4 regions of the Janthinobacterium sp. SUN176 genome follow, and region 3 is predicted to be linked to each of the others. Evidence: predicted binding sites of a transcription regulator. Region 3 holds the regulator's gene; each other region holds the start of a gene.
What was found. Region 3 encodes FNR, which switches genes on or off when oxygen is low (the NO sensors DNR and NnrR bind a similar motif). Its sites were predicted from a motif close to TTGATNNNNATCAA; they were not measured.
Positions count from the first base shown of each region.

Region 1 (7,719 bases), on a different contig from region 3:
GGCTTGCCGGCAGCCAGGCGCGCTTCCGGCGATTCGACGCCATGGTCGAGCGAGTTGCGCAGCATGTGCACGAGCGGATCGTACAGGCTGTCGACCACCACGCGGTCGACTTCCGTCTCCGCGCCTTCGATGGTCAGTTCGACATCCTTGCCCAGATCCTTGGCCAATTCGCGCACCAGGCGCGGGAATTTCTGGAACAGGCGGCCGACGGGCTGCATGCGCGTGGCCAGGGTGGCCCGCTGCAGTTCCGTCGAGTAACGCGAAGCGCGTTCCAGGGTTTCCGCCAGGGTCGCCATCAAGGTGGCGGCCTGGCCTTCGAATTTGAATTGCAGCAAGCGCTCGAGCAACACGGCAGCCTGGTTGGCGGCCTGCACGGATTCGCCGGCCACTTCCAGCAATGCGTCGAGCTTGACGGCGTCGACGCGGATGCTGTCTTCCTTGACGGGCGCGGCATGGCGTACTTCCGGGCGCTCTTCGCGGCGTTCGGCGCCATCCCAGGCCTTGGCGGCCGGTTTGGCGGCGGCAGCAGCGGCAGGCGCGGCGGCCACGACGGCAGGCGCAGCGGCGACGGCGGACACCGGTGCGGCAGCCACGCGGCTGCCCTCGGGCACGACGGCGTTATACATGCCTTCCCAGTCCAGGCCATCGGCGCTGGCAGTGGCCGCGACAGCGGCAGGCGCGGCTGCAAGCACTTCAGCGACCTCGGCAACGGGCACGGCCGCTTCCGCCACCACGGCGGCGGCAGGCGCAGGCGCGTCCATGCCCTTGCCTTCGATGGCGTTCGTCAGGATGTGTTCCAGCTCTTCCGGCATGGCCGGCAAGCTTTCCGGCGCGGCGCCGTTCGCCAGCTCCGTCAGCTGGTCGGCCACGAAACCGGACGCTTGCAGCGCCGCCTCGATGGCGATCGGCGTCACGGGCGCGGCGCCCGTGCGCAAGGCGTCGAACAGGTTTTCCGTCAGGTGGCAGGCCGCCACCAGCGCAGGCAGGCCCATGAAACCGGCGCCACCCTTGATGGTGTGGAAGGAACGAAACACGGCATTCAGTGTTTCCTTGTTGTCAGGATCACGCTCGAGGCGCAATAAGTGCTCTTCAACATTAACCGCAAGATCCATCGCCTCAACGACGAAATCCTTGAGCATATCGTCCATTAGAATCCCAAATCCGCAAGAAGGTCGTCTACATTATCCTGGTCCAGCGCCACCGACGGCACGGACGGGCCCTGCATCAGCGGCACCGGCTTTTGCGCCAGTTTTTCGCGCACCTCGGCCGGCGCATTGTCGCGCAGCAGCTGAGCCAGCTCGTTTTCCACCGTCTTGGTGATGTTGACCACTTTTTTGATCAGCTGGCCCGTGATGTCCTGGAAGTCCTGGGCCATCATGATTTCCAGCAAGCGGGCTTTTTCCGCTTCCGTCGCTTCGGCAACGGCTTGCGCGAACTGGCGCGAATCGCCGGCCAGGGCCTTGAATTCTTCCAGGCTCAGCTTGCCGTCGAACAGCGCCGTCCAGCGGCCGTCCATGTCCTTGGCTTTCTTCGACAGCACGTCCTGCGCCGGCATGCCTTCGTCGAGCGTGTTCAAGACCTTGTTGGCGGCCTGTTCCGTCAGGGTGGCGACATATTCCAGGCGGTCCTGGGCGTCGACGATCTGCGACGACGCTTCCGTCAACGCCTTGTCGTAGCCCAGTTCGCGCAGCGAATCGTGCAGCAGGCGCACGATGCCGCCCAGGCGCTCGAACATCGGCTTGTCGGACTGGTCGACCGGGTCGGCCGCTTCGCCAGGCGCGTCGGCGCCGGCAACTGGGGCCGCTTCCGCTGCGGCTGGCGCGGCAGCCACCGGCGCCGCTGCGGCTGCCGGTACGGCGGCGCTGGCCGACACGGAGTCGAACAGCGCGTCAAAATCGTCATCCGCGATCACGGCGGGAGCGGGCGCGGCGGCAGGCGCCGGCGTGGCTGCGGCCGCGCTTTGCGCGGATACTTCATCGAATAATGCATCGAAATCATCAGCGGCGTTGGTCATATCCCTGCTTCTCCATAATTTGTCAAAATTCCGCCTGAACTGTGCGTTTTACAGACTGATACCCACAATTTCTCGATTAAGATGATTTGAGGCAATACCGCTGCGATGGTGCGAGTGTAGCAGGGCGCCGCCCTGTTGGTAAATCTCAAAACGCGCTTCCTGGTGCAAAGCGGGTCCGCAAGAGCTTTTCCGCCAGGAAATAAGTGTTCCTGCTGTTGTATTTTGAAATACTACCATTGGCGTGCGTGCAAGACCACGCGCGACACAAGAAATCCTGCTCTCAAGCGCCTGCGCAACGGCGCCAGACGGACCCTGGCGCAGCTAAACACGATCTTTCTGCCAATGTTGTCTATACTGAAGGTGCAGTAGTATTGATAATTATCAAGTCTTTACATGAATACAATGCTGCCGCCACGTCTACAATAAGAGGCGTTGCGCGCGCTGAGTCACTGCCAAAGGACCTGCCATGTATAAGAAAATTCTGATCGCCACGGACGGCTCAACCGTCTCCAACTTGACGGCCTGTGCCGGCGTTGCCTTTGCCGAACAAATGCACGCCGACATCCTTGCCGTGTATGTGGCGCCCGAGTACCAGTACCCGGTGTACATCGAAATCATTCCGCCGAGCTATCCCAGCGAAGAGGAATACCGCGTCGCCATGCGCAAGGCGGGCGCCGACCACTGGCAACCCGTGCTCGACGCGGCTGCCAAGCGGGGCTTGCAAGCGACGGGATTGACGGCCTTTTCCGACAGCCCCGCCCTGAAAATCGTGGAAGTGGCGCAATTGCAGCAATGCGACCTGATTTTCATGGGTTCGCATGGCCGCAGCGGCTGGGGTCAGTTGCTGCTGGGCAGCGTCACCAACAAGGTGCTGTCGCACTCGAAATTGCCCGTGCTGGTGCACAGGCTGATCAAGGAACCCCAGACAAAATAAGGGGTCACATGGCCACGGGGACCGTCGCACCGGCACAGCTCAAGAAAAGGCACAGTGCGGCCGCTTCGGTTAAAATGACAACGTTTCTCGTTTCTCAACATTTGATTGTCCGGTGACGGACAGAGCAGATTACACGCCACCAGATTGCCCGCCTATGATACGTATTGTGATTGCCGACGACCACACCATCATGCGTGAAGGATTGAAGCGCATCCTTGACGGCGCGCCGGATATCGACATCGTGGGTGAAGCCATCGACGGTTTTGAAGTACTCAACCATGTGCGCCAGGGCGGCTTCGACCTGTTGCTGCTCGACCTGTCGATGCCAGGCCGCAGCGGCGTCGACCTGATCCGGCAAATCCGCAGCGAGGCACCCAAGCTGTCCATCCTGATCCTCACCATGCACGAGGAAGAGCAGTATGCGGTGCGCGCCATCCGCGCCGGCGCGCAAGGCTATCTGACCAAGGAAAGCGCGGGCACCCAGCTCGTGGGCGCCATCCACAAGGTGGCGTCGGGACGTCCCTATATCAGCGCCGAGGTGGCGGAGCAGCTCGTGCTCAACATCATGATGCCGAATGAAAGCTTGCTGCATAAACAGCTGTCGGACCGCGAATTCGAAGTCTTTTCCCTGCTGGTGGCAGGCAAGTCGATCACGGAAATTGCCAACAACCTGCATCTGAGCGTCAAGACGGTGAGTACGCACAAGACGCGCATCATGCAAAAGATGGGCATGAGTTCCCTGTCAGAAATGGTCCAGTATGCCGTGGCGCACCGCCTGCTCTCCCCCTTCAAGACCTGAATACGGCGGCGCGCGCCCGCGCGTCGACTGTAGGAACAATCCTACTTCATCTACCACAGCTCCTACTGCCATATTCAGCCACTGCTGATATTAATTGCATACGCTTGTTGGCATACTGAAACCAGTAATCAAGTTGCTGGAAAGTTATTTCATCACACAGCAAGTCTTCAGCGAATTGAGCATTACCTGCCCGAACGCGCGCCGCCGGCCCACGCCTGCCCGCCGTCCCGTGCACCCCGTCATTCAACTCTGAACTACCTGTCACCAGGAGATGAACATGCTGTCCACGCAAATGCCCGACACCCGCGCCGCCTCACCATCGCTGGCCCCCTCCGCTCCGATGGAAGCGGGACGCCAGCGCCAGGGCCGGCTCTGGTCGAACCTGAAGGAGGTGTGCGACCTGCTGCATATCTCCAGCGCCTGCACCATCGCCGCCGACGAACTGCTGTTCCAGCACGTGCAATTCAAGACGGGCCAGCGCGTGCATACGATCGGCCAGCCGTTCGACACCCTGTACATCGTCAATTCGGGCTTCCTGAAAACCGTGCTCATCGATGAGTTCGGCAATGAGCAGGTGCTCAGCTTTCCCATGAAGGGCGACATGCTGGGCGTCGACGGCATCCATTCGCGCCACTATTCCTCGGAAGCGGTGGCCCTGTCCGACTGCGACCTGATCCTGCTGCCGTTCAAGAAACTCACGGCGCTGGGTCGTGTCCACCTGGAACTGGAAAATGTCATGTACGGCGTGATGAGCCGCGAACTGGTGCGCGAGCAAGCCATGATCGGCATGCTGGGCGCCCTCAGCGCCGAAGCCCGCGTGGCGCGCTTCCTCGTCTCGCTGGCCGACCGCTTTGCGCAGATGGGCTACTCGAGCAAGCTGTTCAACCTGCGCATGACGCGCCACGAAATCGGCAGCTACCTGGGCCTGACCCTGGAAACGGTCAGCCGCACCTTGTCCGCCTTCAATGAAATCGGCCTGATCACGGTTGACCAGCGCACCATCGGCATCAAGGATCCGGACGCCCTGAAAACCCTGCGCCGCCTGCCGCCGTCGCGTTCGCGCGCCAAGCAGCTGGCCGCCGCCAAGCTCAAGGCCGATACCACCGCGGCCGCCAGCGCCTCGGCGCAATTGCTGGCCACCATCTAGCTTCATCCCGATTTCCTCAAGCTTGGCACAGGCTTGACCCGGCCAAGGCGCACTGCCTTGCCGGGTCTTTTTTGCTGCCGCCCCCTTCCGCGCCGCGCCAGCGGCCGCCTTTGCGCAGCACTCGCTCCCACGCTGCCGTCCCACCGTAAAAAAGCGCGGATTCCGCACAAATAAGCCTTGCTTTTCGGGCCACATTCAACAATAATGCAAATACGAATCATTCTCAACTGAGACAAAGAAAGCCCAACATGCAAAGCTCAAAACCAGCCTTGATCCAGGATGCCGCTACCGCCCACGTCCGTCCTCCCGTCAGCATGGCCCAGCCGGCGCGCCGCATCACCAGCGAAGCGCTGCTGCAGCAGGGCCGCGAAGTGGAGATTGAGCACAGCGGCAAGATCTATCGCCTGCGCGTCACCCAATTGAACAAGCTGATCCTGACTGCCTGAAGCAGCACGGCAGCCAGTCACCACACTCGCCAGCCAGTCGTGCCCCGTGCGCGCAGCCAGCCAAACCACCGCACAGGAGTGTTTGATGGCGAACGACCGACCTTCCCCGATGTTTCCTCCTCCGCAAGGCCAACAGCCTGAATTGCTGCTGTCGGCCGTGCTGCACCTGATGTCGCACTACCATGCGGGCAGTCCCTGCGAGAAACTGGCGGGTGTCATCGAACGCCATCTGCAAGTGCTGTCAAACTCGCCCGGCCTGGGCCCCGTGCTGCAAGCGACCTGCCAGCAACTGTCGCAGCAATGGGCTGCCCTCGTGGCGCTGCACCGGCCCGCGCCGCCCAGCACCAGCTGGCTTGAGCGCCTGGCACGCATGCTGAGCGCCAAGCGCCCCGCCTCGCCCCTGCCGCAATAATTTCTTTTCCATCCCCCATCGCCCAACAGGATATCGCCATGTGTGACAAAGACCAGTCCCTGCCCGTCATCAGCAATTGTTCCAGCGGCGGGGCCGAACCGGCCGCGCTCGCTTCACGCCGCCGCCGGCTGTGGGAACTGTCGCATACCTGTCATTGCCCGCTGGTCGGCGTAGGCTTGCCCCTGGGATACTTGCGCAAGCTGGTGGGCAAGATGACGGGCGGGCGCGTGCTGGCCGACGACTACGAAGTGCACGTGGGCGCCGTGACGGAATGCGGCGCGCGCAACCGCCTGTCCGAAGCGCTGCAAAAGGAACTCGAACGCCGCTACGCCCCCGTGATCCTGCGCTTTCGCGGCGCCAAGACGACGGACCAAGTGGCCGAACTGTGGCGCACGGCCGTCGCCAACGGCGACGTGTCGGGCGCTTTCTGGGCCGGCCTGACGCACCCGCGCTGCGACGCCGAGCTGGAAGAGCAGATGTGCAGAGACTTGCACATGATCCAGCACCAGGCCGGCGCCTGCGTGCGCGCCGACATGGGCAAGTTTACGGCCTTGCAGGAAGAAAATGCGCGCCTGACGCACGAACTGGCCAAGCTGCAACAGCGCAGCCAGGCAGCACTGATGGAAAAGACGGGCGAACTGGAACGCCAGGAAGCCGTGCTGCTGCGCACGCGTGCAGAAGCGATCGGCAAGGATAGCGTGATCGACGGCTTGCGCGCGGAACTGGCGCAATTGCAGGCGGCCATCCCGGCGCTGGAATCGCGCACGCGCCTGGTCGAACGCTTGGCGCAAATGGATGAGCGCGAAAAGGAATTGCGCCAGCAAATCGCGGATTTGAAGCAAGCCCAGCCTCGTCCGGGCACGGCCGTGCCGCCACCGGCGCCGAAGCTGGAAGTGCCGACGGGCGGCAAGCTGAAAATGCCGATCCGCCTCGTCGATCAAAGCGTCCTGTGCGTGGGCGGGCGCAGCGGCAATGTCGCCACCTACCGCGCCCTGATCGAGCGGGTCGGCGCGCAATTCGCCCATCACGACGGCGGCCTGGAAGACAATGCCAACCTGCTCGATTCGAGCCTGGCGGCGGCCGACCTGGTGATTTGCCAGACGGGCTGCATCAGCCACAGCGCCTACTGGCGCGTGAAGGATTATTGCAAGCGCACGGGCAAGCGCTGCGTCTTCATCGACAACCCCAGCATCTCCAGCCTGGCACGGGGCTTGCAGGAAGTCAGTGGCGAGATGGAGCCGGCCGCGCTGGACGCCGCCGACTAAGCCGGGTCTAAACTTAGGCCTGCAACTTTAGGCCTGCAACTCGCGCGTGATCGCTTCGCGCAAGAGCGCATCATCGACCGTGGTGTCGGGCGCGAAACGCCCCACCACCTTGCCGTCCTTGCTGATCAAAAACTTCTCGAAATTCCACAGCACGTCGCTCGGCTGCTCCTGCGTGATGCCGTAGCCGGCCAGCTTGGCGCGGAAATCGCTGCCCGGTTTTTCCTGCGCCCGCGGCTGCTCTTGCACCAGGCGCTGGTACAGCGGATGCTGGCCCGGCCCCTTGACGACGATCTTTTCAAACATGGGAAATTGCACGCCAAAGGTACCGCGGCAAAAGTCGGCGATCTCGGCATTGCTGCCCGGCTCCTGCGCGCCGAATTCATTCGCGGGAAAACCGGCCACCACCAGGCCCTCGGCCTGCTTGTCGGCGTAGAGCTTTTCCAGTCCTTCGTACTGCGGCGTCAAGCCGCAGGCGGAGGCGACATTGACCACCAGCACGACCTTGCCGCGATAGGCATCCAGGCTGGTGGGTTCGCCATTGATGCGGCGCAAAGGAATGTCGTAAATACTGTCGCTCATGATGTATCTCCTCGGCGGATAAAACAATCATGATAGCCGTGTGTGCGCGAACGTGCTGGCGGCGTCAACAACTCAGTAGACGTCGCGCCGGTAGCGCCCTTCCGCTGCCAGCGCGTCGAGCGC
Region 1 covers NZ_JAPWIA010000001.1:2,983,566-2,991,284, forward strand. Annotated here, with positions in the region: gene O3299_RS13485 (chemotaxis protein CheA) at 1-1,148, opposite strand, end outside; gene O3299_RS13490 (protein phosphatase CheZ) at 1,148-2,014, opposite strand; gene O3299_RS13495 (universal stress protein) at 2,481-2,948, shown strand; gene O3299_RS13500 (response regulator transcription factor) at 3,103-3,747, shown strand; gene O3299_RS13505 (Crp/Fnr family transcriptional regulator) at 4,088-4,894, shown strand; gene hemP (hemin uptake protein HemP) at 5,143-5,340, shown strand; gene O3299_RS13515 (hypothetical protein) at 5,426-5,752, shown strand; gene O3299_RS13520 (DUF2325 domain-containing protein) at 5,791-7,017, shown strand; gene O3299_RS13525 (glutathione peroxidase) at 7,045-7,596, opposite strand; gene O3299_RS13530 (sulfite reductase subunit alpha) at 7,669-7,719, opposite strand, start outside.
Region 1: O3299_RS13495 (universal stress protein) is a predicted target of FNR. The motif match lies at 2,386-2,399, and genes of this name have one in related genera.

Region 2 (7,719 bases), on a different contig from region 3:
GCATCTCCGGAAGGTGCGCCAGGCTGGCGCACGCTCGCGGAGATAGTATCTTGATAATTGCCGCCTGCCAAGATGGCAGGCGACGGAGGAGGCGACGGGACTTACGCCGGCGCGTACGGCTGCGCTTCCAGCGGCTGTCCCTTGGCGTCGAATTTCAGCGCCACTGACAAGCGGGTGACGCCGATGGTGGCCAGCGCGTCGCAGATGTCGTCGACTTCGTCCTGCAAGTCGGCGGCCAGGTCCAGCGGCTTGTCGGCGCTGTGCAGCAACTGGCCGTCTGCCGTGCTGACGTTGACGCGCAGCAGCATTTCGCCGTGCTCATCGGCCGGGCCGACGACCACCGAGACGTCGCCCGCGTCCACGTTGTTTTCCGCCAACGCATGGTTGATGCCGGACATCATCTGCAGCATCGCATACTCGCTCATGCCTTGTTCCTTGCCACCGTGGAACAGATCCTGGTAGAGGAAGCTTACTTCCAGGGTGTTGCCGGCCGGCGCCAGGCAGCGTTTCACCAGATCACCCACTTCCGTCGTCCATTGCTGGTAGCGGGCCATGCGCGCGTCGAACCAGGCGTCGAGCGCCGCTTCATCCTTCGGTTCCGCGTAGAACGGGTCGTCCACGCGCTTGAGGGCAAAGCCCAGCAGGAAGCGCAGTTCGACGGCCGTGTCCTGTGGGCCGAAGGCCGTCTCGCTCCAGCCGACGATGCTGCTTTCCAGGCCCGGCGTGGCGACGATCTTCTTGTCCGTCATCGATGCGTACGCATCGCGCACCATTTCGTGCAGGTGGCTATAGGTGATGCGGTCGATTTCATCGAGGTCGTAGGCGTGGCTCATCAGGACCACCTTGGCCTTGGCGCTTTCCAGCTCTGCCTGCTGGAAACTTTTCACCAGCGCTTCGAACGCGTCCTGGTCCTGGAAGCTGTCCGCTTCCTTCAGGCCGCCCGTGCTTTGCACCAGCAGGGGCACGACGAAGGCGTTGATTTCCATGGCAGGGGCATTTTCGCGGCGGATCACGGAAATGGACGCCGCTTCCTCGATATGGCTGCGCAGGTACTGGTAGGCGCCCACGTCCTCGTATTTCGCCCGCTCGATGGCGTCGTACAGGATTTCATCCTTCTTTTGATTCAAGGCCTTGCGGATCAGGCGGCCGAACTCGACGGCTTGCTCGGCCAGCACCGTGCCCTGCGATTCGCTGTCTTCCTGCTCCGCCAGGTTCAGGGCCATCGTGCACAGCATGCGCGTGACGGATTCATCCTTGTCTTCAGGCGTGTTGGCGGATTTACGGGGGACAGGGCGCTTATTTTTGGGCATGGCGATCAACAGGTTAAGAAAGAAGGGTCAGGCAAATGGAAACAGGCGCCAGGGCTTGTGCCAGGCGCCGGGACGGATCATACAGGCGGACGCGGCCGCCTGATACCTCAATGGTCGGTATCGAACATCTCGTGCAATTCGTCGAGCAGGTCGGCGGCTTCTTCCTGCGACAGGCCGAGATGCTGGCAAGCAAGTTCGCCGCCCTTGTCCCACTCCAGCGAGGTACTGTTGCCATGGTAGCGCTGAATGCCCTTTTCGGCCAGCAGCGACAGGGCGACGAGCGAGCGGATGGCGTCGTCCGTGGACGGGTCGGCCAGCACCGTGTAGTCGTGGTGGTGCAAAATCGCCCACGAGACGTCGGACGACAAGCCCCAGTTGCGCGCCAGCAAGCAGCCGATGGCCGCGTGGTTGGTCTGGTGGCGCGCGTCTTCCAGTGCTGTAAAACAATTGTGCGCATCGTTGGCGGCCGCCGCGTACGTGTTGACGTAGTCGGGAAAGCGGTTCATCAGCAGGGGCACGCCGATGTCGCAGAACAGGCCGAAGGTGTGGGCGATGTCGGGCGGGGCGATGCGCAACTTGCGTGAGGTAAATACCAGGGCGCGCGCGCGCTTGGCCGACACATCCCAGAAATTGGTCAGTTCCACGCCTTCCGCTTCCAGCGCCTGGCGCGCCAGCAAGCCCGTCATCATGGCGCTGCACTGGTTGATGCCGAGGAAATTGATGCCTTGCTCGACGGACTTGGCCTTGCGCGCGGCGCCATAGAACGGCGAATTGGCCAATTTCAGCAGGGCGCCCGACATGCCGACGTCGTCGGCGATGATGCGCGCGATGCGGCGCGGCGACGGGTCCTGTTCCGCCAGTTCGCGCTGCAAGTCGACCAGCAGGCTGGGACGCGGCGGGATACGGATGGAACGCATCAAGGCGTCAACCGGATCTTCCTGCTCTATCTGCTTTTGCGCTGCCGCTCTCATCATCACGCTTTCATCATCATTTTTGTGCCCGGTGCTTATTCTGTCGCGCGCTGCCGCTGCCCGCCTCAGGGGCGTCTGGCGCAGTGCCCGACGATTATCGCTGTTTATGCATAGCAATAGTTCATATCTGCAATATATTCTGGAAAAAATCCCCGTTTTGGCCTGGTCCGGCCGTGATTTTCGTCATTTCACGACCTTGCCCATCCCGGTATCCATGATGAAAAAACCAAGTTTTATTTGTTTTCAAGGCGGGGCCAGGCGTGCGGCGGGATGCGCGACGGTACAATTGCCGGATGAAAAAAATCCTTGCGGGTATCGATTTCGCGGACGATTCCAGCAGCGTGGCGCGCCAGCTGATCGGCGTGACCGTGCTGGTCGACGGCGTGGGCGGGCGCATCGTGGAAACGGAAGCGTATGACCGGCTGGACCCTGCCTCGCACACGTATGGGGGCATGACGCCGCGCAATGCGTCCATGTTCGGCCCGCCCGGACATGCCTATGTCTACCGCTCGTACGGCATCCATTGGTGCCTGAACTTTGTGTGCCGCGAAGCGGGGCATGGCGCGGGCGTGCTGATCCGCGCGATCGAACCCGTGGAGGGACTCGATGCGATGCGCGAACGGCGCGGCGTCGAGGGGGAGCGGCTGCTGTGCTCGGGACCGGGCAAGGTGTGCCAGGCGCTGGGCGTGAGCCACCTGCACAACCGGCTGGCACTGGACGCGCCGCCGTTCCTGTTGCTGGCCCGCGAGAGTGATGTCACGGTGCAAACGGGGCCGCGCATCGGCATTTCCAGGGCGATGGACACGCCGTGGCGCTTCGTGCTGGCCGGCTCGCCCTATCTGAGTAAACCGATCTAGAAACACCTAACCAAACCTACTGCGCGTTGCGCTTTGCGGCCTGTGATGCTCGCTGCCTCGGCGGCCCCGTGCTTCAGCACAGCTGCGCTTCTCAGCCACAAATCACTGCCGCTCGCTACGGTTTTGTTAGGCGTTCTTGAGTGTGCCTGTACGTGCCTGCGGCTGGATGCCGGCATTAAACACCGCGTTGGCGGCGGGACGCGTTACCTGGTGCATTGTTGTGTGGCATGCCGCGTAGCGGGCTGTGCAGCGCGCGCCGGTCCTGTTGCGCACCAACTGGATGCTGGAATGCTTCCTCGTCAGGCGCGGCCGGCTGCGCGGGCGCCAGCGGGTCGAGGGTAAATACGGCCACGGCCGCCGACAATTTGACGGCCTGGTCCTGCAAACTGGCCGCTGCCGCGGCTGCCTGTTCCACCAGGGCTGCATTTTGCTGGGTGACGTCATCCATTTGCGTGACGGCCTGGTTCACTTCCGTGATGCCAGACGCCTGTTCCACGCTGGCCTGTTTCACGCGCTGGATGATCTCATTGACTTGCTGCACCGAGGCCACGATGGCGCCCATGCTGTCGCCCGCTTGCTGCACGGCCACGCTGCCGCCATCGATGGTGGTGACGGACGTGGCGATCAGGGTCTTGATTTCCTTGGCGGCCTGCGCCGAGCGCTGCGCCAGGGTGCGCACTTCCGACGCCACCACGGCAAAGCCGCGGCCCTGTTCTCCCGCGCGCGCCGCTTCCACCGCCGCATTCAGCGCGAGGATATTGGTCTGGAAGGAAATGCCGTCGATCACGCCGATAATATCCACGATCTGGCGCGAATTGGCGCGTATCGTCGCCATCGTCGTCACGGCTTGCTGCATCGATACGCCCCCTTGCACGGCCAGGGTGGATGCCTGCCCCGCCAGCTCGCAGGCCAGCTGGGCGTTGTCGGCGTTGTCATTGACGGCTTGCGTCAGCGCTTCCATGGCGCTCGATGTTTCTTCCAGCGAACTGGCTTGCATTTCCGTGCGCGCCGACAGATCCAGGTTGCCGGTGGCAATTTCATGCGAGGCCGTGTCGATCGATTGCACGGCGCCCATGATGGTGCGCAAGGTCTGGTTCAGGTGGGCGATGGTCTGGTCCAGCACGCGCGAGGTGGCGGCGATTTCATCATTGCCCTGCTTGGGCGCGCCGGCCATCAGCTTGCCCGCCGCCAAGTCTTGCACGGCGTCGGCAATGCCGCGGATTTCCACCAGCATGGCGCGCCGCACCAGCATGGTCACCACGATGGAGACGAGGATGGAGAGCAGGACGGTCAGCAGCAAGCTCCAGCACAGGGTGCGAAACTCGGCGCTGGCCGTCGCATGGGCCTGGCTGCTGAGCGTTGTTTCCAGCGCGGACAGTTGCGCCAGCTGCGTATTGAACTGGCCGAACTGCGTTTCCGCCTTGAGCATGGAATTGGTGGCGATCGACTGGTCCATCTGCGCCATTTCCATGGTTTCCAGCACGGCCTTGCGATAGCCGGCCAGTGCCGTGATGGCCGCATCGACCAGGGTGAGTTCGGCGCCCGTGGCCGTGGCGCGCAGCGAGGCCAGCTGGGTGCCGATGGCCGCGTGGCGCGCCTTGATCTGTTGCTCCAGTGCATCGAGACGGGACTTGGCGAAGCTGCCATTCGTCCACGACAGCAACTGGTACATATTGCCGTGTACATGCTTGGCCTCTCCTAGTACGTCGGCGGCTGCCTTCAGGTGCGTGATGCGCACCCGCACCATGTTTTCCAGCGAGGCATTTTGCCGCACCATGCCATACCAGGCGCCGGTCGAGCTGAGTATCAGCAGCAGCAGGACCAGGGTGGGTGCCAGCAATAATTTTGGCCCTATGCGTAATTGATTGAGCATGCTCGACTCCTGGCGATGGCCGTTCAAACCGCAGGCGGCGCGCGGTGTGTGTGAGCGCCGCCCTTGCCCTATTTTTTGTAGATCCCCGCTTCCAGCACCACATCGTTGACGCGCAGGATGTAGGTGGTCTTCGGTTCGATCTTGCCGGTGGTGGGATTCTTGTACTGATAGTCGACCCAGCCCTTGCCCTGTTTTTGCGCCAGCTCAATGATTTCACGGCGATATTTCTTGCCATTCGCATCGGGCACGTCCGTCAAATCCTTGCCGACGATGGAAGGATTGATGGGGTGGGCCAGCACGATGCCCGTCTTGATGTCGCGCATGTCCACATACAGCGAGCCCTGCACGAAGTCCGGGTCTTTCGCCGTGATTTTCTTCATCATTTCTTCCTTGCCATGCGCCTTCATGAAGGCGGCGCCCCGTTCGGCCATGGCGATGGCGTCTTTTTCCGTTGGTTCGACCGCGGCGCTGACGTTGCCACCGGCAAATGCCAGGCACAGCAGGCTACCCGTGAATAAGCGTTTCATGAAAGCTCCTTGTGATATCGAGGGATATGTTGCCAAGTCGTAATTTACGTCGCCGGCGCTTCCCGCAAATTGCGATGGCACAAACTAAGGTGTTGCTTGTCGGTAGCTTGCAACGTATCGACGGCTTGTTGATATGTAACAATTTGGTTCCGAGCGGCAAGAACTATGATGACTTTCACAGCATGCCAAGCGGGCAAGGCATGGCAGAGGAAGAGGCTGGAATTGGCCGGGATAGGGCTGGTTTCAAGGAAGTTATCGCTGTTTACTGGCAAGGAGCCGATCGTGTCCGCACCCATTACCGAGCCGTTTTCACCCAAGTTCAAGCCGTATACGCGGCACACCATACAACAGGCGCGGCAGTGGGAATGGCTGCCGGAAGAGCAGCGTGAAGCCGTGCAAGTGGTGTCGCATGTCTTGCCGTTTCGCACCAATGCCTATGTGCTCGACCAGTTGATCGACTGGAACAACATCCCCGACGACCCCATCTATCGCCTCGTCTTTCCCCACCGCGACATGCTGGCGCCCGAGCAGTACGCGCACCTGCGCGAGCTGGTGCTGGTGCAGAGGGACAAGGCCGCTATCGATGCCTATGTGCATGGCTTGCGCCTGGGCATGAATCCCCATCCGGCCGGCCAGATGACGCACAACGTGCCCCGCGTCAACGATGCGCCCGTGCGCGGCTTGCAGCATAAATATGCGCAAACGGTGCTGTTTTTCCCCAGCGCAGGACAGACGTGCCACGCGTATTGCACCTTCTGTTTCCGCTGGCCCCAGTTCGTCGGCATGGACGACATGAAGTTCGATGCGCACGAGTCGCATGAGCTGGTCGCTTACCTGAAACTGCATCCGGAAGTGACGGACGTGCTGATCACGGGCGGCGACCCGATGATCATGAATACGCGGCAACTGGCTGCCTACCTGGAACCGTTGCTGGCGCCGGGCCTGGAACATATCCAGAACATCCGCATCGGCACCAAGGCGGTGGCGTATTGGCCGCAGCGCTTTGTTTCGGACCGCGATGCGGACGACTTGATGCGCCTGTTCGAGCGCATCGTCAAGGCGGGCAAGAACATGGCCGTGATGGGCCATTACAGCCATGCCGTCGAGTTGCGCCAGGACATCGCCCAGCAAGCGGTGAAGCGCATCATTTCCACGGGCGCCACCTTGCGCATGCAGGGGCCGCTGATCCGCCACATCAACGAAGACCCCGCTAGCTGGGCCGAGCTGTGGCAGACGGGTACGCGCCTGGGGGCGATTCCGTATTACATGTTTGTCGAACGGGACACGGGCCCGCGCAGCTATTTCGAGTTGCCCCTGGCGAAGGCGCACGAGATTTTCCAGGCCGCCTACCAGATGGTGTCCGGCTTGTCGCGCACGGTGCGCGGGCCTTCCATGAGCGCGTTTCCCGGCAAGATCGTCATCGATGGCATCGTCACCATCCATGGCGAAAAACTATTTGCCCTGCAATTTTTGCAGGCGCGCAACCCGGACTGGGTGCGCCGGCCGTTTTATGCCAAGTTCGATGCGGAAGCGACGTGGATGGACGATTTGAAGCCGGCCTTTGGCCAGGACAAGTTTTTCTTTGAAACGGATGACCCGGTGCCGCAGGTGCCGCATAAAATCATCCGCCTGGCACAGGCCGCCTGAGCATGCACGGCCACGGCGCGCCTGCCCGTTCCGGCGCGGCCGTGTTTTGCCTGGTGTTCCTGCCGTTCGCGCTCGGTCATTACCTGTCCTGTCTGCTGCGCGGCGTGAATGCCGTGCTGACGGCCGAATTGCTGGGCGCCATCGCCCTGACGCCGACCCAGCTGGGTCTGCTGACCAGCGCCTTTTTTCTCGCTTTTGCGCTGGTGCAATTGCCGGTCGGCATGGCGCTCGACCGCTACGGCCCCCGCACGGTGCAACTGTGGCTGCTGGCGCTGGCGGCCCTGGGCGTGTGGCTGTTCAGCCGGGGCCATAGCTTTGCCGAACTGATGTGGGCGCGCGCCTTGATGGGGGCGGGCCTGGGCGGCTGTTTCATGGCCGCCGTGAAAGCGATCTCGTGCGCCATCGCGCCAGCTCGCCTGCCGTCCGTGCATGGCTATCTGATCGCCGTGGGCGGCCTGGGGGCGGCCACGGCCACCATGCCCGTCAAGCTGGCCCTGCACTACACGGATTGGCGCGGCGTGTTCCTGGGCTTGG
Region 2 covers NZ_JAPWIA010000001.1:3,898,682-3,906,400, reverse strand. Annotated here, with positions in the region: gene O3299_RS17630 (hypothetical protein) at 102-1,310, opposite strand; gene O3299_RS17625 (HDOD domain-containing protein) at 1,418-2,284, opposite strand; gene O3299_RS17620 (DNA-3-methyladenine glycosylase) at 2,575-3,138, shown strand; gene O3299_RS17615 (methyl-accepting chemotaxis protein) at 3,314-5,011, opposite strand; gene O3299_RS17610 (cache domain-containing protein) at 5,080-5,538, opposite strand; gene O3299_RS17605 (KamA family radical SAM protein) at 5,821-7,185, shown strand; gene O3299_RS17600 (MFS transporter) at 7,188-7,719, shown strand, end outside.
Region 2: O3299_RS17605 (KamA family radical SAM protein) is a predicted target of FNR. The motif match lies at 5,667-5,680, and genes of this name have one in related genera.

Region 3 (7,719 bases):
GGGCATCTGCATGTCCATCAGCACGATGTCGTAGCGCAGCGCTTCCGTGCGCAGCCGTTCCACGGCTTGCAAGCCGTCGCCCACCACGTCCAGGGTGGCGCCCATGTGTTCGAGGATGCCGCGCGCCACGGCCTGGTTCAAATGATTGTCTTCCACCAGCAGGAAATGCACGCCGGCCAGTTCCGTGCCCAGCGGCTGGTGCAGCATGCGCTGCTCGCCGCCGTCGTCCTTCGCGATCAGCGCCTGGTGCAGGGCGTCGAACAGGCTCGATCCCGTGATCGGCTTCATCAGCACGACGTCGGCCTCGGCCGCGCTGGAGATTTCTTCCAGGTGGTTGCGGGCGAACGCGTTGACCATCACCACGATGGGCTGGCGCTGGCCGCTGGCCGCCTGGCGGATGGCCTTGGCCGTGGCCAGGCCATCCATGACGGGCATGTGCCAGTCGGCCAGCACCACGTCATACGGTTGCTGCTGCGCCAGGCGTTCGCGGTACAGCTCGATGGCGGCAAAGCCGGAGTCCACTTCGTCGGCCAGCCAGCCCCACGCCTCGATCAGCTTGACGATCAGTTCGCGCGTGGTGCGGTTGTCGTCGGCCACCAGCAGGCGCAGCTGGCCCAGCGCCGGCGTGCGCCGCGTTTCGGCCGGTTGCGCCAGCATTTCGAAGGGCACGCTGAACCAGAAGCGGCTGCCCTTGCCTTCGCTGCTGGCGACGGCGATGTCGCCGCCCATCATGTGGATCAGCTGCTTGCTGATGGCCAGGCCCAGGCCCGTGCCGCCGAAGCGCCGCGTGATGCTCTGGTCGCCCTGGGAAAACGCGGCAAACAGCTGCTGTTGCTGCAGTTCCGTCATGCCGATGCCCGTGTCGCGCACCTCGAAGCGCAGCCAGGCGCGGCCGCTCTCGCTCTCGGCCAGGCTGACGGCCACCACCACTTCGCCGCTCTCCGTGAACTTGATGGCGTTGCCGGCCAGGTTGACGAGGATTTGCTGCAGGCGCTGGGCGTCGCCCACGAGGCGCCGCGGCACGTCGGGCTCGACGGCGATGGCCAGTTCCAGCTCCTTTTCGCCCGCATTCATCGTCATCGTCGTGGCCAGGGTATTCATGACTTCGTCGAGGTCGAATTCGACGGGCGACAATTCCATGCGCCGTGCCTCGATCTTCGAATAGTCGAGCACGTCGTTGAGGATGCCCAGCAGCGACTGGCCCGCCACGCGCACCATGGTCAGATACTTGCGCTGTTCCGTGTCGAGTCTGGTATTGCCCAGCAAATACACCATGCCCAGCACGGCATTGAGGGGCGTGCGGATTTCATGGCTCATGTTGGCCACGAAATCGCTCTTCGCGCGGTTGGCCGCCTCGGCCCGGTCGCGTTCCTGTTCCAGCTCCGCCGCGCGCGATTCGAGTTCCTGCTGCAGACGGTCGCGTTCGCTCATCAGGCCGTTGAACGCTTCCGTCAGTTCGCCGATTTCGTCGCGCTGCTGCACCGGCACGGGCGTGAAGCGGCTGCCGCTGGTGCGCAGGGCTTGCAGGGTGTCGCGCAGGCGCACCAGCGGCGACAGCAGGCGCACGGTGACCCAGCCCAGCACGAAGGCGGCCAGCAGCGAGGCGAGGATGCTCCACAGCACCAGCCGGTACAGCACGCCATCGAACGGTTCGAAGGCATCTTCGACGGGGAGCGAGGCGGCCAGCAGCCAGTTCACGGATTTCAGGCGCTTGAAGCTGTTGACGGCCGTGATGCCGCGGCTGTTGGTGCTGACCATGCTGCCTTCGCCATCTTCCTTCAGCAGCCGGGTGGTCGTCAGGTTGGCGTTCGGCTGGCGCGGTTGCAGCAGCCGGCTGGTATCGGGATGCAGCACGTAGCGCGGCACGGCGCCGCGCGTGAGGATGAAGTAATAGCCGCTCTTGCCGATCTTTTCCGAGCGCAGGCGGCCCAGCAGGTTGTCCTTGTACAGGCGCAGCACGCCGATCACGACGCCGGCCACCTGGCCATCGGCGGCCAGCACGGGCGCCACCATCTGCACGATGGGCATGCCGCTCGACTTGCCCAGCATCGGTTCGGTGATCATGGGCTGGCGCGTGCGCAGGACGGTCTGGAAATACTCGCGCTCGGCGACGTTGATGCCGGCGCGCCCCGCTACTTCCGGCATGTCGGCCACGACGGCGCCATGCGCGTCGAGCACCAGCACGTCATCGAACAGCACCAGCATCGAGCGGCGCGAATAGTATTCGCGCAATTGGGCGGGCCGGGCGATCAATTCCGGCGGCTGCTGCCTGGCCGTCAGGGTGACGATCTGCAGCAGCATGCCCAGCTTGTCGTCGAGTTCGGCGGCGGTGCGGCTGATCAGGGACGATTGCTGGCTCAGCAGTACTCGGGTGAAGTCGTCGCGCATGTGCTGCACCTGGATCATGGTGACCAGCGCGATCATGGCGATCGAGGTCAGGCTGGTGGCCAGCGCGACTTTTGCTTTAATGCCGAGAGGCTTCATGATTTCCTTTTCAGTACCGGGCGGCACAGGCGGCAGATAATGCTGTCAGGAATTTTCCTATCAATGCCCCAGCTTGGCAAGCGCCGCCGCGCAAATTGCCCGCCCCGTACGGGCTTTTGACGATGTTGCCATATAATTAAAGGCTGGACGTCGTTTATTCGCCGAATTTACGGTGAAATTGGCATACGGCAACCCTGTATGCGGCTGTATGCAGTAAACTTGTTGTTGCATTTTCTAAAAGGTACCGACATGACTGAAGCGCTACTCACTCCAACCTTGCCCACCGTGAACGTGGAGGCGTTGCGTGCGCGATGCTCGACCTGCAGCATGCATCAATTGTGCCTGCCGATGGGCCTCGATGTGGGCGACATGGACAGGCTGGATCAGATCATCGGCCGCCGCCGCAAGATCGTGCGCGGCGCCTCGCTGTTCCGTATCGGCGACTCGTTCCAGAACCTGTATGCGATCCGCCTGGGGCATTTCAAGACGTACCAGATCAATCCGGGCGGCGAAGAGCAGGTGACGGGCTTCCAGATGGCGGGTGAACTGCTGGGCATGGACGCCATCAGCGCCGACCGCCACCACTGTAATGCGGTGGCGCTGGAAGACAGCGAAGTGTGTGAAATCCCGTTTTCCAGCCTGGAACAATTGCTGGGCAACATGCCGACCCTGCTGCGCCATTTCCACCGCATGATGAGCCAGGAAATCACGCGCGAGCAAAGCGTCATGTTGCTTTTGGGTAACATGCAGGCGACGCAGCGCTTTGCCGCCTTCATCGTCAACCTGGCGTCGCGCTATGAAGCGCGCGGCTATTCGGGCAGCAATTTCCAGCTGCGCATGTCGCGCGAGGAAATCGGCAACTACCTGGGCCTGACCATCGAGAGCGTCAGCCGCCTGCTGTCGAAGTTCAAGAAGGAAGGCTGGCTGCGCGTCTCGAACCGGGAAATTGAAATCCTGCAGCCGGCCAAGCTGAAAGCCATTACGGCCGGCACGGACGTCTGCAAGTAACAGCACCGTCAAAACCTGCTGCGCGTCGCGCTTTGCGGCTTGCGATGCTCGCTGTGCTATAGCACAGCTGCGCTTCTCAACCACAAATCACTGCCGCTCGCTACGGTTTTCCCGGCGCTGTACGTTATAGCTCTTCATCCGCATGCAGCGCGATGCTGCGCTGCAGGGGCCAGGTCCAGATGCCGGACAGGCGCCACTCGCGTTTGTCGTTTTCCACCAGCACTTGCCAGCGGCTGCGCTCGAGCATCGGCAGCGCTACGGAAAAATTGCCGGCTGCGTCGGGCTGCACCAGCACCTTGATATCCTTTTCCGGCAGGGTCGCATGCGCCAGGTGCAGCTGCAAAGGCGCTTGATAGGCCTTGCCGAAGCTGTGCACGGAACCGGTCAGGCGCGCTGCAGCGACGTCATACGACAGGCGCGTATCCATCGCCAGGTCGCTGGCGATCGTGTCGCGCTTCAAATCCTGGTTGATCGCCTTGCCCTGCTTGTAATAATCGCCCACCACCAGCGCATCGGGCTGCGTAAACGCGATATAGCCCATGAAGCTGCCGACGACCACGGACAGGCCGGGGCCGATCATCAGCAGCCATGGCCAGCGATGCTTGTACCACGGTGCAACGGGTGCTTGCAGTTTCAGACTGTCGGACATGATATTTCTCCTGTTTAATCAGCCAGTCCCCGCATGGGGACCGGCCTTCCTGCAACTTCGTGGCGGCGGCGAGGGCACCCGGTCCCCGTCCGCCTTTCCTTGTTAACGCGGCACGATGAATACCGCGCTTTCACGCACATGCAGCGATGGGTCGTCCAGCGATTGCAATTCGATCGCAATCTTGTTCGAGCCCTTCTCTCCCACGCCGTGCGGCACGCGCAGGCGGATCGGCCAACCCAGCGTTTCCGTCGGCTGCAAGGTCACTTCTTCGCGCGTCAGCAAGGTCAGGCCCGGCAAGCCGGAAGCGCTGATTTTGAAATGCTGGCTTTGCTCCGACGTGTTCATGATCTGCAGGCGGTAGACGTTTTCGATCATGCCGTCTTCCACTTCGCGTCCCATGGAACCGCGGTCGCGGATCACGTCCATTTTCAGAGGCGTGCGCAGGGCCAGCGAAGTACACACGGCGATGATGATCAGGGCCAGGATGGAAGTGTAGATCAAGACGCGCGGGCGCATGGCGCGCTGGCGTATCTGCTTCGAATTGAAGTTGTTTTCCATCGCATGGTCGGTACTGTAGCGTACCAGTCCCCGTGGCCGGTCGACTTTGTCCATCACGCTGTTGCAGGCATCGACGCAAGCGGCGCAACCGATGCATTCATACTGCAGGCCGTTACGGATATCGATGCCGGTCGGACACACCTGCACGCACAGGGTACAGTCGATGCAATCGCCCAGCTTGTCGTTGTTGCCGGCCTTCTTGCTCATGGCGCCACGTGGTTCACCGCGCTTGGCATCGTAGGTGATGATCAGGGTGTCCTGGTCGAACATGGCGCTCTGGAAGCGCGCGTAGGGGCACATGTATTTGCACACCTGCTCGCGCAGCCAGCCCGCGTTGCCGTAGGTTGCCAGACTGTAGAACAAGACCCAGAACCATTCCCAGGGACCGAAGTTCAGCGTGGTCACCGACTGCGCCAGTTCCTTGATCGGCGTGAAGTAGCCGACAAAGGTAAAGCCCGTCCACAGGGCGATGGCGCCCCATACCAGGTGCTTGGCCGTCTTCTTGAACGCCTTGCGCACGGAGGGGCCCTGCTTGTCGAGGGCCATGCGCGCGCTGCGCGTGCCCTCGATGCGGCGTTCGACCCACAGGAAAATTTCCGTGTATACCGTTTGCGGGCAAGAGAACCCGCACCACACCCGCCCGGCAATGGCCGTGACGAGGAACAACAAATACGCACAGATGATCAGCAGGGCCGCCAGATAGATGAAATCCTGGGGCCACAGCACGACGCCGAAAATGTAGAACTTGCGCGTGGTCAAATCGAACAGCAGGGCTTGCCTGCCATTCCAGGTCAACCACGGCAAGCCGTAGAACGCCAGCTGGGTAAGCCATACGCATACCCATCGCCAGGTAGCGTAGCGTCCTTTGGCCTCGCGAGGGTAGATTTGCTCGCGGGCCGCATACATCTTGATGACTTGAGGTTCCATTTTTACTTTGCGGGTGCCTGCGGATTCGACAGGCTCCAGACATACGCCGACAGCACGTGTACCTTGGATTCGCCGAGGAAATCGCTGAAGGCCGGCATGGTGTTGCTGCGTCCCTTGCGTACGGTTTCCATGATGGTGTCGGCGCTGCCGCCGTACAGCCAGGTCTTGTCCGTCAGGTTTGGCGCGCCCAGCATCTGGTTACCCTTGGCATCGGCGCCATGACAGGCCATGCAGGCGCCGAACTTGGCCTTGCCCAGCACGGACTTGACGGGATCCGAGGTCGAGCCGGACAGGCTCAGCACATAATGGGCCACGTTCTCGACATCCTTTTCGGAGCCCAGGGCGGCGCCCATCGGTGGCATTTGCCCATTGCGGCCGTGCATGATGGTGGTCTTGATGATGTCGGGTTCGCCGCCATACAGCCAGTCCTTGTCGGTCAGGTTGGGGAAGCCCTTGTTGCCGCGCGCATCCGAACCGTGGCATTGCGCGCAGTAGGTCAGGAACAGGCGCTGGCCGATGGCTTGCGCCTGCGGATCGGCGGCCACCGTCTTCAAGTCCTGGCTCAGGTACTTGTTGAACAAGGGACCGTAGTCGGCTTCCGCCTTCTTCAGCTCTTCCTCGTACTGGCCCGTCGATTTCCAGCCCAGGCTGCCGGCATAGTTGCCCAGGCCCGGATACAGGAACAGGTACGCCAGGGAGAAGACGATGGTGATGTAGAACAACCACATCCACCAGCGCGGCATCGGCGTATTGAGTTCCTTCAAGTCCTCGTCCCAGACGTGGCCCGTGGTGCCGTCGGCGGGGGCGCCGGCCGGCACTTTCACTTTCGACTGCGAGTACAGCAGCACGCCGCAGCCGATGATGCCCAGCAGGGACAGCACGATGACGTAGATATTCCAGAAGCCGTTGGTAAAGTCAGCCATGGTTATGCTCCTTCGCCAGGGTCGTCTCGGCCTCGGCCGGATAGTCGAGCGCGTCGTCGGCGAACGGCAGGCGTGCCGCCGCGTCGAAGTCGCTGTTGCTGCGGCTGAACGTCCACCACAGGATGCCCACGAACGTCGTAAAGGAAACCACCGTCATGACGCTGCTGGCGCTGTCAAACAGGTTTTCGATTGCCATGCTAATTCCTTGTTTTGATTAATGTACCGAGGCCTTGCAGATAGGCGACCAGGGCGTCTTCTTCCGTCTTGTCCTGCAGCTGCGCGGGGCCGGCGGCGATCTCTTCGTCGCTGTACGGCTGGCCCAGGCGTTTCAGGGCGCGCATCTTCGGCATGATGTCGTCAGGCACCAGCTTGGTCTTCGCCAGCCAGGGGTAGGACGGCATGTTCGACTCGGGCACCACGTCGCGCGGGTTGTTCAAGTGCGTGCGGTGCCATTCGTCGCTGTAGCGCGCGCCCACGCGGGCCAGGTCGGGCCCCGTGCGCTTGGAACCCCACTGGAACGGACGGTCGTAGACGAATTCGCCGGCAACCGAATAGTGGCCATAGCGTTCCGTTTCCGCGCGCAGCGGACGCACCATCTGCGAGTGGCAGTTGTAGCAGCCTTCGCGCACGTAGATGTCGCGGCCCGCCAGGCGCAGCGGCGAGTACGGTTTCAGGCCGGCGACGGGTTCCGTCGTGCTCTTCTGGAAGAACAGGGGAACGATCTCGACGGCGCCGCCGATGCTGATCACCACCGTGACCAGGGCGATCAGCAGCCAGGGGTTTCTTTCAATCCATGCATGTGAAAATTTCATTTGCTTTCGCTCCTATCAGGCGTGCGCCGCGTTCAGTTCCGGAATGCGGGCGACGGGGAGTTTGCTGCCGCGCAGCGTCATCCAGGTGTTGTAGCCCATGATGCACATACCCGACAGGTACAGCAGGCCACCGGCCACGCGCACCACGTAGTACGGATACGTCGCTTTCACGCTCTCGACAAAGGTGTAGGTCAGGGTGCCGTCCGGATTGACCGCGCGCCACATCAGGCCCTGCATCACGCCGGCGATCCACATTGCGGCGATGTACAGCACGATGCCGATGGTGGCCACCCAGAAGTGCACGTCGACCAGGCGCGTGCTGTGCATCTGCGTGCGGCCCGCCAGGCGCGGCAGCAGG
Region 3 covers NZ_JAPWIA010000002.1:65,084-72,802, reverse strand. Annotated here, with positions in the region: gene O3299_RS19635 (response regulator) at 1-2,484, opposite strand, end outside; gene fnr (fumarate/nitrate reduction transcriptional regulator Fnr) at 2,734-3,492, shown strand; gene O3299_RS19625 (FixH family protein) at 3,617-4,141, opposite strand; gene ccoG (cytochrome c oxidase accessory protein CcoG) at 4,244-5,626, opposite strand; gene ccoP (cytochrome-c oxidase, cbb3-type subunit III) at 5,629-6,549, opposite strand; gene O3299_RS19610 (cbb3-type cytochrome c oxidase subunit 3) at 6,542-6,745, opposite strand; gene ccoO (cytochrome-c oxidase, cbb3-type subunit II) at 6,747-7,361, opposite strand; gene ccoN (cytochrome-c oxidase, cbb3-type subunit I) at 7,377-7,719, opposite strand, start outside.

Region 4 (7,719 bases), on a different contig from region 3:
CGCGTCGGAGAACAACTGGTCGTAGTAGTACGCCGTGCTGGCGATGGCTTGCACGCGGCGCGGCGACAGGCGCAGCACTTGCGCGTCATCGACCCGGTTGCCGCGGTATTCCAGCTTGAGCGCTTCGCGCAGCGCCGCCTGCGCAGGGCCGTCGAGCGCCGCGTAGGCCTTGCCATGCTGCTCTTGCGCGGCCAGTTCCAGCCAGGCCGTCAGTTCGCGGTGCAGCCAGTCTGCAGTCCAGTCGGGCGCCTGGTAGGCGCCGTGGCCCCAGATGGAACCGAGCTGCATGCCGCCGACGGATTGCCAGGCCGTCTGGCCGTCGAGGATGCCCTCGCGGTCGAACAGTTGCCGGCCATCCTGCGCCAGCACTTGCGCGGGGATGGGCGGCGCCTGCCGGTAGACTTCCGTGCCGTAGTAGCCAAGTAGCGAAAACGTCACGATCAGTACACCGATCAGGGTGAACCAGAGTTTTTTGTACGGACCCATGGGTCATTCCTTTGTCAGTGCACCACGGCCGGCGCAAAGCGCTCGAACAGGATATTGTTTTCAGTATGGATGTGCGCCATCAGGTCTTCGCGGAAGGTGCGCAAGCCCGTGTACAACGCGCGCCAGGTGGTACAGGCGCCGCCAGGGGCGGTGATATCGTTCGTCATTGCCTCCATCGCGCGCAAGGCCACGCCATGGTCGTCGTGCTCCATGCGCATGACGTTGATGGGCGCGCCGGCCCGCGGGCCCTGGCCGCGCACGATCATCGGGAACAACACGTCTTCTTCCTTGCGCATATGGCTTTCCAGCTCCTGCGCCATGGCCGACAGGTGTTCCGCCAGCCCGTGCGGACAGTCGGCGCGGTCGCCATGCACCTGCTCGACCTTGCGCGCCAGGCGTATCAGCTCGGGCAGCTGCTCGCGGTGCACGGCGTGGTAGCGCGCCAGGATATGTTCCACCAGCTCGGTGGCCGAGGCGTCCTGCCAGTCACGCTCGCCGCTGGCGTCAATCCGTCCTGCCAGCAGCCGCAATTCCTCGACAATGGGCGCCGTATCCACGCCGGCCGCTTCGGCTGCCGCGCGCAGGGTCTTGTTGCCGCCGCAGCAGAAGTCCAGGCGGTGCGCATCGAACAGGCGCGTGGCGCCAGGGATGCGGCGGGCCAGTTGGCCCAGGGATAGGTCGATCATTTCCATAACAGTTCCTTGAGGATGAATAGGTAGATTTATTGCACCGCGCCCGCGTGGTAGACGCCGGGTACGGGTTCGCCAGTCACTTCCAGCACGCCCACGGCGCCCTTGCCTGCGCGCGACAGCGCATGGTCGACCAGCAGATAGCTGCCCGGATGCTGTACCTTGAGTTCGACGATGGTCGCGCCGCCCGGCGCCACGAGCGTGGTTTGCACGTCGTGTTTCGGGCTGCTGATCGAGCCTTCGCTGTACACCTTGTCGAAGATCTCGCCGATGATGTGGAACGATGAAATCTTGTTCGGGCCGCCGACGCCGAAATAGATGCGCACCGTCTCGCCCACTTTCGCCTGCAATTTGTGCGTCTTGCTCAAGGCGCCCACTTCGCCATTGAAGACGTAGTAGTCGGGCAGCTCATTGGCCATTTTTTCCAGGTTCGGTTCCTGGTGCACGGGCGCGCCGTGCGGACGGCCCGTGTACATCTCGCCCTGCATCACGTAATACTCGCGGTCCACCTTCGACAGGCCGCCTTCCGGTTCGACGAGGATCATGCCGTACATGCCGGCGGCGATATGCTGCGGCACCAGCGGCGTGGCGCAGTGGTAGACGAACAGGCCCGGATTGAGCGCCTTGAAGGTGACCGTTTTTTCCTGTCCCGGCGCCACCTGCGTGTGCTGTCCGCCGCCATGGCCGCCCGTCACGGCGTGCAGGTCGATCGAATGGATCATCTTGCTGTCCTTCGCGTTGAACAGGGTCAGTTCGACCGTGTCGCCCACCTTCGCGCGCAGCATCGGGCCAGGCACTTGCCGGTTGAAAGTCCAATACGTAAAACTGGTGCCGTCATCTAGCTTGCCCGGCAATTCCACCGTCTCCATGCGGTACTTGAGCAACTGCGGCGCGCGCGCGCCGATGGCAGCGGGTACGGAGGCCGGATTGGCCGCCACGCTGACGGCCGATGGATCGGGACCGCGCATCGGCGATGGCGCGGGCGTGTACAGGGCCAGCGCGGCGGCCTGGCTCGATTCGCTGGCAGCGCTGCCGGCGCCGGCAGCCTTCGGTGCTCCCGCTTCGGCCAGCGAAGTGCCGCTCACGACCAGCTTGCCTTCCATGCCGATCTGGCGGTGGCCGGGAATCGAGCAGTAATAGGTGAACGTACCGGCGCGCGTGACCTTGAAGCGCACGGTGGTGCTGCCGCTATTGGCGCTGAATTTGCTTGAAGCCACGTTCAGTTCGGGGATCAGCAGGTCGTGTTCGGCGCCTTCGCCGCTTTTCAGCACGAGTTCGACCGTTTCCCCCACCTTGGCCGCCAGCACGGGGTTGACCTGGCCCTTGGCGTCGATGAATACCATCTTGCCGTCGACGATATTGGTTTGCAGTTCATAGCGCTTGACCGCGGCGGCGGCAGGTTTGGCGGCAGTGGCGGCAGCGCTGGCAGGCAGGCTCGCCTGGGCCTGCACGGACAGGGGCATGGCCAGGACACAGACGGCGGCGGCAATGGCGCGGAGGGAGGGAGTCGTTTTCATCAAGCTTTCCTTGGTCTTGTATGCCGGTTTGGCACTCATACCTAGGCAAACCGTGTGCCAGGAAAAACTTGTTTTAAATCAATGATTTGAAAAACACAGGGTCGTAATGACCCTTGTTTACCGTGGTTCGTTGTACCCTGCATGGTACTTATGACCACCACTGCCATCCACCTGCTGCTGCTCACCGACCTGGTCGCCGACCTGCCCGTCGCCGTGCGCCTGCAGCGCCTGGTCGGCAGCCTGCGCGCGCACTTCGGCTGCGAAGCCGTGGCCTTGCTCAAGCTCGATGGCGAGCACTTGCGCCCCGTGGCGATGGCCGGCCTGGCCAGCGACGCGCTGGGACGCCGCTTCGCCGTCGCCGACCATCCGCGCCTGGCCGCCATCCTGCAACGGCGCGGCGTGCTGTGCTTCCATCACGACAGCTCCCTGCCCGATCCCTACGATGGCCTGATCGCCGAGCGGGCCGGCGAACCGCTGCCCGTGCACGACTGCATGGGCATGGCGCTGGACCTGGAGGGCGAACGCTGGGGCGTGATCACGCTCGACGCCCTGCAGGTAGGCACCTTCGATACGCAAGCGCAGCGCGACCTGGGGGAACTGGCCTGCGCCATCGAGGCGGCCGTGCGCGTGACCCGCCTGGAAACGGAAATCCGCGCCCTGCGCCTGTCGGGCGGCGCCATGCTGGCCGATGCGCAAGCGCCGCGCGAGGAACACGATTTCGTCGGCCAGAGCAGCGCCATCACGCACTTGCTGCACGAGTTGCAAGTGGTCGCCGATTCCGAACTGCCCGTGCTGCTGCTGGGAGAGACGGGCGTCGGCAAGGAACTGTGCGCGCACCGCCTGCACCGGCTGTCGCGCCGCGCAGGCAAGCCCTTGATCCACGTCAATTGCGCGGCCTTGCCCGAGTCCCTGGCCGAAAGCGAATTGTTCGGCCATGTACGCGGCGCGTTTTCCGGCGCCGTCAGCGACCGGCCCGGGCGTTTCGAGGCGGCCGAAGGGGGTACCCTGTTTCTCGATGAAGTGGGGGAATTGCCGCTGTCGATACAGGCCAAGCTGCTGCGCACCTTGCAAAATGGCGAAATCCAGCGCCTGGGTGCGGACCGGCCGCGCCGCGTCAACGTGCGCGTGATCGCCGCCACCAACCGCAGCCTGCGCGAGCATGTGCGCGATGGCTCGTTCCGCGCCGACCTGTATCACCGCCTGTCCGTGTATCCCGTGCCGATTCCGCCGCTGCGCGAACGGGGCAATGACGTGCTGCTGCTGGCCGGTGGTTTTCTTGAGCTCAACCGCGCGCGCCTGGGCTTGCGCAGCCTGCGCCTGTCCGCCGCGGCGGAAAATGCCCTGTGCCACTACCGCTGGCCGGGCAATGTGCGCGAACTGGAACATGTGATCAGCCGGGCCGCGCTGAAAGCCGTGATCCGCGGCGCGGACCGCAAGGACATCGTGACCCTGGAAACGGATATGCTCGACCTCGATGCGCTGGAGGCGCCAGCCGGCGCGGACGCGTCGCTCCCTGCGCCGGCCGCGTGCGGAGCGCCGGCGGCGCCGCTGCTGTCCATGCATCAGATCGTGGAAGCGAGCCAGCGCCAGGCCATCCGGCAAGCGCTGGTGCTACATCAGGATAACTGGGCCGCTGCCGCGCGCCAGCTGGGGCTGGACGCCAGCAATCTGCACAAGCTGGCGCGCCGGGTCGGCTTGAAAGCCTGAGCCCGGCTAAAACTCAGCGGTGAATGACCAGGGTGGTCGGCAGGCTGTGCAGGTAGGCGGCCAGGTCCTTGATGTCCTGGTTGCTCAGCGGTTTCACCTGGCCCGTCATGATGGCGTTGTTTCGGCCATTGGCCTTGTCGCCCCGCTTATACGCCGTCAAGGCGTGTTCCAGGTAATCCTTGTGCTGACCCGCCAATTTCGGATAGGACGGGTCGATGGGCGAACCGTAATCCTTACCATGGCAGGTGGCGCAGCTGTATTTTTCGGCCAGGGCCTTGCCCGTGTTGATATTGCCCGCGGCGCTGGCGGACAACGAGACGGTGGCGCAAACGAGGGCGGCGAGTAGTGTTTTCATCATCTGGCTGGTCCTCAGTTCGGCTTGGCTTGTTGCGCATAATACGCGGCGACATCGGCGATATCCTGGTCCGACAGGCTGCTGGCGATGCCCTTCATGCTCGGGTGCTTGCGATCGCCCTTCTTGTAGGCTTGCAGCGCATTCTCGATATATTTTGCCGGCTGGCCGCCGATCATCGGCACCTGGAACACTTCGGGAAAGGTTGCCTTGTAACCGGGGATGCCATGGCAGCCGATACACATTTCCACCTTGGCAGTGGCTGCCTTGGCGTTTCCTACAATGTCAGCCGCTGTGACGGCATTTGCTATGCCGGCAAGCACGAGAAGTGCAAATATTTTTTTCATAGTGGCAATGTGAACAAAGGTAATCGGAGAAACGCCAGAGCTGGTTTTTATTGATTTTATGTGTTGACAATTAAGGTTGACAATTAATCTGCTGCTTGCCGATTCTAGCCAAGATATTCTTGCAAGTCCACCTATAAAACCCGCATTGTAGGCAGGCAGGCACAGGCCGTCCGCGTGGCAGTGCGCCACAGTTCTGTTTATACTCACCATTTCCCTACTTTGGCAGACCGCTCATGCAAGCACAGCACACCCAGCAAGGCCAACGCTTCGAAGGTTCCGACAGCTATGTCGCCACCGCCGACCTGAAACTGGCCGTGAATGCGGCGCTGACCCTGCAACGCCCGCTGCTGATCAAGGGCGAACCGGGCACGGGCAAGACCATGCTGGCCGAGGAAGTGGCCGCCGCGCTGAACATGCCGCTGATGCAATGGCATATCAAATCGACCACCAAGGCGCAGCAGGGCCTGTACGAATACGACGCCGTCTCGCGCCTGCGCGACTCGCAGCTGGGCGACGAGCGCGTGCGCGACATCCAGAACTACATCGTCAAGGGCGTGCTGTGGCAGGCGTTCACGGCGCCCGAACCGGTGGTGCTCTTGATCGATGAAATCGACAAGGCCGACATCGAATTCCCGAACGACTTGCTGCGCGAACTGGACCGCATGGAATTCTATGTCTATGAAACGCGCGAAATGGTCACGGCGCGCCATCGCCCGCTCGTCATCATCACCTCGAACAACGAAAAGGAATTGCCGGACGCCTTCTTGCGCCGCTGCTTCTTCCATTACATCAAATTCCCAGACAAGGACACGATGGAGCAGATCGTCGCCGTCCACTACCCGCATCTGAAACAGGAATTGCTGGCGCAGGCGCTGCAAACCTTCTATGAAGTGCGCGACGTGCCGGGCCTGAAGAAAAAGCCGTCGACGTCGGAATTCCTCGACTGGCTCAAGCTCCTGCTGGCCGAGGACATCCCCTTTGACGCGCTGCGCAGCAAGGACAACAAGGCCGTCGTGCCGCCGCTGCACGGCGCGCTGCTGAAAAACGAGCAGGACGTGCACCTGTTCGAGCGCCTGATGTTCATGTCGCGCACCAACCGCTAAGGAGCGCCGGTGAACGACATCAGCCCGGACAAGGTCTTCGTCCCCCTGGAACTGCACGGCATCCGCCTCGAAGCGCTGGCGCCGCACCACGCGCCCGGCTTGCGCGCGGCGGCCATGGATGGCGAACTGTGGAACCTGCGCGTCACCTCGGTGCCCGAGCCGGATCAGGTGGACCAGTACATTTTCAAGGGCATCGAGATGCGCCCTTCGCGCTTCGCCTTTGCCGTCATCGACGTGGCCAGCGGCGAGGTGCTCGGCACCACCAGCTACCACGACGTGGTGTCAGCCATCGGACGCCTGGAAATCGGCTACACCTGGTATGCGAAGCGCTGCCAGCGCAGCCACGTCAACACCACCTGCAAATTGCTGCTGCTGGCGCACGCCTTCGACACGCTCGGCTGCGCGCTGGTGGGCCTGCGCACCGACAATTTCAACCATGCCTCGCAGGCGGCCATCGAACGCCTGGGCGCGAAAAAGGATGGCGTGCTGCGCCACCATGCGCTGCGCCGCGACGGCACCGTGCGCGACACGGTCATGTACAGCATCACGCGTGGCGAGTGGCCGGAAATCGCCGCCCATCTGCGCTACAAGCTGGCGCAGCGCCCCATCGCCGCACTGCCCCGCGCAGGCGACGCCGGGACAGAGGAAGCGCCATGCTGATCGATTTCTTCTTCACCCTCAAGGATGCGAAGATTCCCGTCTCGATCAAGGAATTCCTGACCCTTCTTGAGGCGCTGCAAAAGAACGTCATCGACGCCTCGATGGACGATTTTTACTATCTGGCGCGCCTGACCCTGGTCAAGGATGAAGCCCATTTTGACAAGTTCGACCGCGCGTTTGCCCAGTACTTCAAGGGCGTCAACGCTGCCTTCGACACGAATGCGGCCATTCCCCTCGACTGGCTGCTCAAGCGCATGCAGCGCGAGCTGTCCGAGGAACAGAAGGCGCAGCTGGAGAAATTCGGCTACGACAAGCTGATGGACCGCCTGAACGAGCTGCTGAAGGAACAGAAGGAGCGCCACGAAGGCGGCAGCAAATGGATCGGCACGGGCGGCACGTCGCCATTCGGCAATGGCGGCACGAACCCGGAAGGCATCCGCATCGGCGGCAGGGGCGGCAACCGCACGGCCGTGAAAGTGTGGGAAGCGCGCAGCTACAAGGATTACGACGGCGAGCGCGAACTGGGCACGCGCAACATCAAGGTGGCCTTGCGCCGCCTGCGCAAATTCGCGCGCGAAGGCGCGGAAGATGAACTGGCGCTGGACGCCACCATCGCCGCCACGGCCAATAACGCGGGCTATCTCGACATCAGGATGCGGCCCGAACGCAAGAACCGCATCAAGGTGCTGATGCTGCTCGATGTTGGCGGCAGCATGGACGACCATATCGAGCGCACCGAGGAACTGTTTTCGGCGGCGAAGACGGAATTCAAGAACATGGAGTTCTTTTACTTCCATAACTGCGTCTACGACTACCTGTGGAAGAACAACCGGCGCCGCAACGCCGAACGGTTCCCCA
Region 4 covers NZ_JAPWIA010000001.1:3,781,241-3,788,959, forward strand. Annotated here, with positions in the region: gene O3299_RS17090 (nitric-oxide reductase large subunit) at 1-486, opposite strand, end outside; gene ytfE (iron-sulfur cluster repair protein YtfE) at 501-1,178, opposite strand; gene nirK (copper-containing nitrite reductase) at 1,208-2,692, opposite strand; gene norR (nitric oxide reductase transcriptional regulator NorR) at 2,843-4,399, shown strand; gene O3299_RS17110 (cytochrome c) at 4,413-4,754, opposite strand; gene O3299_RS17115 (cytochrome c) at 4,769-5,098, opposite strand; gene O3299_RS17120 (MoxR family ATPase) at 5,332-6,201, shown strand; gene O3299_RS17125 (GNAT family N-acetyltransferase) at 6,211-6,861, shown strand; gene O3299_RS17130 (VWA domain-containing protein) at 6,855-7,719, shown strand, end outside.
Region 4: nirK (copper-containing nitrite reductase) is a predicted target of FNR. The motif match lies at 2,761-2,774, and genes of this name have one in related genera.